One region of the Clostridium novyi NT genome, then DNA from elsewhere that is predicted to be linked to it. Evidence: riboswitches for the same ligand, from Rfam matches in the RefSeq annotation. Region 1 holds a riboswitch; the other holds the start of a gene.
The links. A riboswitch is a leader RNA that binds a small molecule or an ion and turns the genes downstream of it on or off. The one in region 1 is predicted to bind lysine.
Positions count from the first base shown of each region.

Region 1 (4,224 bases):
TCGTACCTCCGAAATTTTTATTCCTTTAATTCTTTGTAAAAATAAATATTTAATAAAAATTTCGAAATCTATATATACTAAGATAGTTCTTAATTCTATATAATCTCAAAAATATTAATAATAATAAATAATTTACTTCTGAATCAAAGTTGATTACTTGTTTAAGTATACACTATATAAAAAATAGTGCAAGGGTTTTTGCAAAAATAAATTTATTTTAATACATTTATTTTTTTATTATAAAAAACAGAAAAGCAAAAATCCTTCTTAATACGGTAATAGTATGATATTATTAATTGATTATTATATAAATAAAAATTAAATATATTTTGAAAGTGAAGGTAATAAAAAATGAAGGACTTTAAAAATTTAGGAATTAGTAAAAATATAATAGATATACTTAGCAGAGAAGGAATTAAAAGTCCAACTCCAATTCAAGAAAATAGTATAGAGTTTATAAAGATGGGAAAGGATGTTATAGCAGAAGCTCAAACAGGTACGGGTAAAACTCTTGCTTTTTTACTTCCAATCTTTGAAAACATATCTTTAGAATCAAATTTTGTTCAAGTACTTATAGTTACACCAACTAGAGAACTTGCAATTCAAATAACAGAGGAAGCTATGAAGTTAAAAAAGGCTAAAGACATTAATATATTAGCTGCATATGGAGGAAAGGACATACAATCTCAATTAAAAAAGCTAAAAGGAAATATACAATTAATAATAGCAACGCCAGGAAGACTTTTAGATCATCTTAATAGAAGTACAATAAAGCTAGATAAACTAAAAACATTAGTATTAGATGAAGCTGATCAAATGCTTTATATGGGATTTAAAAATGAAGTGGAAAAGATAATAAGTTATACTTCTAAAAAGCATCAAACATTATGTTTTTCTGCAACAATGAATTCAGATGTTAAAAAGCTAGCTTACAGATATATGAAAGAGCCTAAAGTTGTATCTGTAAAAGCTGAAGAGGTTACTTTAAAAAACATTCAGCAGTTTGTTGTAGAAACTACAGATAGAAGAAAACAAGATGCACTATGTAGTGTTTTAGATGAAGATAATCCTTTTATGGCAATTATATTTTGCAGAACTAAAAGAAGGGTTGATAATTTAGAGGAAGCTCTACATAAAAGAGGATATAATTGTGATAAGTTACATGGAGATTTAGCTCAAGCTAAAAGAGAAAGAGTTATGAAAAAGTTTAAAAATATGGATACTCAATATCTTATAGCAACAGATGTAGCGGCGAGAGGACTTGATATAACAGGAGTTACTCATGTTTATAGTTATGATATACCTGAAAATGCTGAAAGCTATATACATCGTATAGGTAGAACAGGAAGAGCTGGCGAAGAAGGAAAAACGTGTTTATTTATAGATCCTAAGGATAAAAGATTATTAGAAACTATAGAAAAAGAAATAAAACTCACTATACCTAGAAGAAATATAGAAACTAAATAAAAATAATAATTTTAAATAAAAATGTTGACTTATGTAGAAATTTTATTGCATAATATAATAGTATTTAAAAAAGTAAATAACTAAGATAGAGGTGCGAGATTTAAGAGTAGTATTATGGAGTTAAGTGCTAAGAAGTAATAAGAAAGGAAATTTCGCCGAAGCTTATAGATAATACTTTAATGCTATTTGCTGGGCTTACATAAAATATGTGTAAGACTGTCACAAATAAAGTTTGTGGAGAGCTATTATTTTAGGGAATAAATTTTATTAATTTTGTTAATACTATTTGTGCCATGAGTATGTGCTCATGGCACTTTTGATTTTTTTACATATAGTTAGTCTTAGTTAGTTACTTATTGGATTTACATATAAAAATCTTAACTATGTTTTTTAAGATTCCAATAAGGAGGAGTTAGATTGGAAAACAATTTGGAAAGTGGAGAATTACAAAGAGGATTAAAATCTAGACATTTAAATATGATTGCTATGGGTGGTGCCATAGGAACGGGTATATTTTTAGCCATGGGTGATACAATACATCAAGCTGGTGTAGGTGGAGCGCTTACAGCTTATGGATTAATAGGAATAATGGTTTATTTCCTTATAACAAGTCTTGGAGAAATGGCAACCTATATGCCAATATCCGGTTCTTTTAGTGCATATGCAAACAAATTTATAGATCCCGCACTTGGATTTGCACTTGGATGGAATTATTGGTACAACTGGGCTATAACTATTGCTGCTGAAATGGTAGCAGGGGGACTTGTTATGAAATATTGGTTCCCAAATGTAAAGCCTGTGCTTTGGAGTTTGCTATTTTTAATAATAATAGTTGGACTTAATGTTTTATCTTCTAAAGCATTTGGAGAATCAGAATACTGGTTTGCAAGTATAAAAGTAGTTACTGTAATTGTATTTTTATTAATTGGAATAGGAAATATTTTTGGAATAATAGGTGGAGAAGCTGTTGGGTTTAAGAATTTTACAGCTAATGGAGGACCATTTGTTGGCGGAGTAAAGTCAATATTTATGATATTTTTAATTGCTGGTTTCGCTTTTCAAGGAACAGAACTTGTTGGAGTAGCAGCTGCTGAAAGTGAAGAACCAGAAAAAAGTATTCCAAAGGCTATAAGCACAATATTTTGGAGAATATTAATATTTTATTTAGGAACTATTGTAGTTATTGGAGCAATTGTACCTTTAAGTCAACTTGGAGTAAGTAAAAGTGCTTTTACATTGGTATTTGAAAAAGCTGGTGTGGCAATTGCAGCTTCTTTAATGAATGCAGTAATACTTACATCAATACTATCTGCTGGAAATTCAGGAATGTATGCCTCAAGTAGAATGTTATATTCTATGGCAAAGGAAGGAATGGCACCTAAAGTTTTTGCAAGAACAAATTCTAAAGGAGTTCCAGTAAATGCTGTTTTATTAACTACACTTATAGCATCTATTTGTTTTTTAACAGGAATATTTGCTCAAAGTACAGTATATGTTTGGCTTGTTGCTGCATCTGGACTTGCGGGATTTATAGCGTGGATTGGAATTGCTTTATGTCACTATAGATTTAGAAAAGCTTATGTTGCACAAGGACTTGATATGAATAAATTAAAATACAAAGCTAAATTATATCCAATAGGACCTATATTAGCATTAATTATGTGTATAATAGTTATTTTAGGACAAGGATTTGCATATATTAAGCCAGAAGGAATAGACTGGCTGGGAGTAATTGCAGCATATATAGGAATTCCAATATTTTTAGTTTTATATTTAGGATATAAAATCAAGCATAAAACACGTGTTGTAGAATTAAATGATATAGATTTAAATAATGAAGATTAAAAAATAATATAAGATAATAAACTAAAACTACTGATAAATCAAAACTATCAGTAGTTTTTTAATTGTATAGAAAATGATATTTAATTATATTTTAAATGATGTATAATTAACCTGTGATTTTATTAGAAAATATTAGTTAATATATTGGAGGATAAAAGATGAATAATGTGATTCATATGTGTTTTTCGGCATCTGCTAGTGGAAGTTTTAAATATGCCATTAAAGAAAATATAATTAAGGGCAAAAAAGTTATATCCTTTTACGATAATCTTTCGGAAGGGAAGATTGGAAATCTTAAAAATTTAGATGATAGAATTGAATGGTATAAAAGTATTAGTCATACTAAAGAAATTTCTAAAGAAGATATATATGAATATAAAAGAGATTATCACAGATATCGTAGAAAAATTGCGAAGTTAACAAGAGAAGATATTATTTATATGTGGTATGGAGAATGTAGTGAAGATATTTGTGGAATGATGTATGCTTTAGAATTGATGAAAGATAAGTGTTTTAACATATATCTTATTAATGTATCAAGTTTAGTTGAAGAAAATGAGTATGAGGCATTTATACCCAAAAGTGTTTCAGAAGTTATGTCAAAGGATATCAATAAATATATTAAATTTAAGAAAGAGCTAAATAAAAATACATATAAAGATATTTTACAAATGTGGGAAGCCTTAAAAAACCAAAATGAAGTTTTACGCATATTTAAGGACGGAAAAGTGAAAAGTTCTTATAAAGAGTATTTTGACATAGATATACTAAAAAATACAAATAAAAAATTTAGAAAAGCTGCAAGGACAGTTGGATATGTTCTAGGATACAGTGATCAAAATATATCTGATGATTATATTTTTTGGAGAGTTCAAGAACTTATTAAACAAGGCTACATAGAGTATAAAGGAA
Region 1 covers NC_008593.1:1,562,995-1,567,218, reverse strand. Annotated here, with positions in the region: gene NT01CX_RS07305 (DEAD/DEAH box helicase) at 352-1,467, shown strand; lysine riboswitch at 1,546-1,720, shown strand; gene NT01CX_RS07300 (amino acid permease) at 1,945-3,312, shown strand; gene NT01CX_RS07295 (DUF1835 domain-containing protein) at 3,471-4,224, shown strand, end outside.

Region 2 (4,224 bases), 220 kb from region 1:
GGTTTATAAATTTATTTGGATTACCATACAAAATAAATGCAATGATTCAACTTAAAAATCAAGAAAATTAATAAAAATAACACAATAAAAAGAGGGCTAATATATAAATAGTTATATGTAAAATTAATATTAGAGATAAAGGGACGTGATTTAGGTGAAGCTTTGGGGTGGGCGTTTTAAAAATGCTGAGAGCAAGCTTATGGAAGACTTTAATAGTTCATTAAAGTTTGATAAGAGATTATATAAAGAAGATATTAAAGGAAGCATTGCGCATGTAAAAATGCTTTCAAAATGTGGAATTTTAGAAGGGGAAGAAAAGTTAATAATAATTGATGGATTGATTTCTATATTAGATGATATAGAAAATGGGGTATTAAAAATTGAAGGAGACTATGAGGATATTCATAGTTTTATTGAAATTAATCTTATAAATAGAGTTGGAGATGTTGGAAAAAAGCTTCATACGGGGAGAAGCAGAAATGATCAAGTAGCTGTTGATATGAGAATGTATGCTAAAAGTATAACTTTTGAAATTATAGAATATATAAATGAATTATTAGAGGTTATTACAAATTTAGCCGACAGTAATGATGTTATAATGCCAGGATATACTCATCTTCAAAGGGCTCAAGTTATTAAGTTTAAGTTACATATGATGGCATACTACAGTATGTTTAATAGAGATAAAAAAAGGCTATTAAGTGATATTGAAGTAATGGATGAAAGTCCACTAGGCTGTGGTGCCCTTGCAGGTACCACATACAATATAGATAGAGAATTTACAGCTAGGGAATTAGGCTTTAAAAAGTGCGTTGATAATTTTATGGATGGAGTTAGTGATAGGGATTATTTAATAAGTCTTTTATCATCATTTTCACTAATAATGATGCATTTAAGTAGATTAAGTGAAGAACTTATTTTGTGGAGCAGTAAAGAATTTGACTTTGTAAAAATAAGTGATGAATTTTCAACTGGAAGTAGTATAATGCCTCAGAAAAAGAATCCAGATGCAGCGGAACTTATAAGAGGGAAAACAGGAAGGGTTTATGGTTCATTAATGGGACTTTTAACCACTATGAAGGGGATACCTCTAGCTTATAACAAAGATATGCAAGAAGATAAAGAAGGATTTTTTGATGCAGTAGATACGGTTAAAAAATCCCTAAAGGTTATGAGTGGTATGCTAAGTACTTTAGAATTAAAAAAAGATAATATGTATAATGCAGTAAAAAAGGGATTTTTAAATGCTACAGAAGCTGCGGATTATTTAGTTAATAAGGGAATGGCATTTAGAGATGCTCATGGGGTTATTGGGGCGATAGTTTTATATTGTGAAGAAAATAAAAAGGCTATAGAAGATTTACCTTTGGAAAAATTAAAGACATTTTGTGACTTGTTTGATGAAGATATTTACGATTTTATTGAGTATAGTAATAGCTTAAAAAGAGGAATTAAAATAAATATATAGTTATAGTGCGAAATTTTAAATAAAATGTAGAAAATAATGAAAAAATATTTATTATACTATTGACTATTTATAAATAATAGTATAGAATTTTAAGAAAGCGTATATCGAAGTTTAGTGATAGAGGTGCGGTATTTAAGAGTACTTATGTTGAGGAAAGCACGATGAAGCATAAGGAAAGGAAACATCGCCGAAGTGTATAACCGATGCTTTAAGGTTATATGGCTGGTTTTGCATAAAATATATGTAAGATTGTCACAAATTTTATTTGTGGAGGGCTATCATTCAACTTATTAGGTACTTTGTTATTCTTAGTATTTAGTAAGCCTTGAGTGAATTTGCTCAAGGCTTTTTTAATTTTAACTTTCCACGAAATTTCGGTATATGTCAATACAGAAAAACTAGGGGGAAGGAATAATATGAAAAACAAAAAAATATTTATTAGCACACTTATGCTGATGTTAGTAGTATTTGCAACTACAGCATTTGGTGCAGAACAAGATGCAGCTAAAGCAAATGCTATTAAGTTTGGGCTTTGGACGCTGTTACCACCATTAATATCGATAATATTGGCATTTATTACTAAAAATGTAGTATTATCACTATTCTTAGGGGTATTCTCTGGAACATTTTTATTAGCTTTAAATAATTATGGTGTGGGAGGAGCGGTATTCCACGGATTTTTAGATGTTGTAACTCAAGTTTTAAATTCATTAGCAGATAAATGGAATGCAGGTATTATATTACAGTGTTTAGCCATTGGAGGACTTATAGCATTAATTACAAAAATGGGTGGAGCAAAAGCCGTTGCAGAATCATTATCTAAAAAGGCTAAAACTCCAGTAAGTACACAAATAATCACTTGGCTTCTTGGAATTTTTGTATTCTTTGATGATTATGCAAATTCACTTATAGTTGGTCCTATAATGAGACCTGTTTCTGATAAAATGAAAATTTCAAGAGAAAAATTATCTTTTGTAATAGATGCAACAGCAGCGCCAATAGCAGGTATAGCAGTTATTTCAACATGGGTTGGATATGAACTTAGCTTAATAAAAGATGGATTTGAAGCTATTGGGCAACATGCAAGTGCGTATAGTATATTTTTAGAAACTATTCCATATAGATTTTACAATATATTAATATTAATGTTTATAGTGTTTACAGCTATATTTTTAAGAGAATTTGGTCCAATGCTTAAGGCAGAAAGACGTGCTAGAACTACAGGAAAATTAGTAAGTGATACTGCAAAACCTATGGTTTCATCAGAAGGGACAGAACTTGAACCCAAAGAGGGAACTGTATTAAAAATAAAAAATGCAGTAATTCCAATAATGGTATTAATAATTGGAGCATTTTTAGGATTTTATTATAATGGATATACAGCAATAATGGGTGGAGAAGATAAGGCTTTAATTACATTATTACAATCTCATCCAGCATCTTTTGAAGCAATTAGAGAATGTTTTAGTGCATCGGATGCTAGTATAGTTTTATTTCAAGCAGCATTACTTGCAAGTATAGTTGCTATGGTAATGGGGATATCACAAAAGATATTCACTTTAAGTGAAGCTATTGATACTTGGGTAAATGGTATGAAATCACTTATAATAACAGGGGTTATATTACTTTTAGCTTGGTCATTAAGTGCGGTTATCAAGGATCTTGGAACATCACACTTTTTAGTAGCTAAATTATCATCTAGTTTACCGGCATTTGTTTTACCAGCAGTTATATTTGTACTTGCATCAATTATATCATTTGCTACAGGAACTTCATATGGAACAATGGGTATATTAATGCCACTTACAATTCCTTTAGCTTTTGCTATAAATCCGACACATTCATATATGATTACAGCAGTAAGTTCTGTACTTACAGGAGCTATATTTGGAGATCACTGTTCTCCAATATCAGATACTACAATATTGTCATCTATGGGGGCTGCATGTGACCATATTGATCATGTAAAGACACAACTTTACTATGCTATAGTAGTAGCAATGGTAACTGTTTTAGCAGGATATATTCCAGTATCACTAGGAATGCCAATATATATAGTTCTTCCATTAGATATAGTTATAATTGGATTAATAGTTAGATTTGTTGGAAAACCTGTTGAAGTAGAGGAAAATGTAAAAGTTAATGAAAATGAAGTTCAGTTAAGTAAGTAGTTAAGGGCAACATAAAATACGGGGGCTAAAATAAATTAAATAAAAAAGAGAGGATTTAAATTTAAAATTCTCTCTTTTTTTATTTAAAATATGTTTGTATTTGAATGTTTTAATGATAATTTTATTCCGTTATATATAATAGGAGCTATTATAGAATTTACAACTGTTGCAGGTAAAACTACGGCTAAAAATAAAGATGATACAGATTGAGTAATACCTACTAAAAATGCAGCTGAAAGTATAAAAACAGTACCACTTACAATAGTTCCTATAAAAGTTTCTATAATTATTTTAACTTGATTATTAAATTTATTTCTAAATGGTATCAAAGATAAATAAATAACGTGAGATGTTACTATTTTATCTATTATATTAGCTGGTTGTCCACCTGGAAATGTAGTAGTAAGTGCAGTTAAAACGCCGTATAATATTCCAGAAATTAAAGTGGTTTTATAATCATCATTTAATAATATTATTATAAACATCATAATTAATGAAAGATCTGGTTTCATACCAAACAATATTGGTGGGGCGATTTGATGAAGAATAAAACCTATAGCTATTAATAAAGAATTTATAATTGAT
Region 2 covers NC_008593.1:1,783,273-1,787,496, reverse strand. Annotated here, with positions in the region: gene NT01CX_RS08355 (argininosuccinate synthase) at 1-71, shown strand, start outside; gene argH (argininosuccinate lyase) at 155-1,468, shown strand; lysine riboswitch at 1,579-1,754, shown strand; gene NT01CX_RS08345 (Na+/H+ antiporter NhaC family protein) at 1,885-3,639, shown strand; gene NT01CX_RS08340 (tryptophan transporter) at 3,723-4,224, opposite strand, start outside.
Region 2: linked by a shared signal. The riboswitch ahead of NT01CX_RS08345 (Na+/H+ antiporter NhaC family protein) and the one ahead of NT01CX_RS07300 (amino acid permease) in region 1 are both predicted to bind lysine.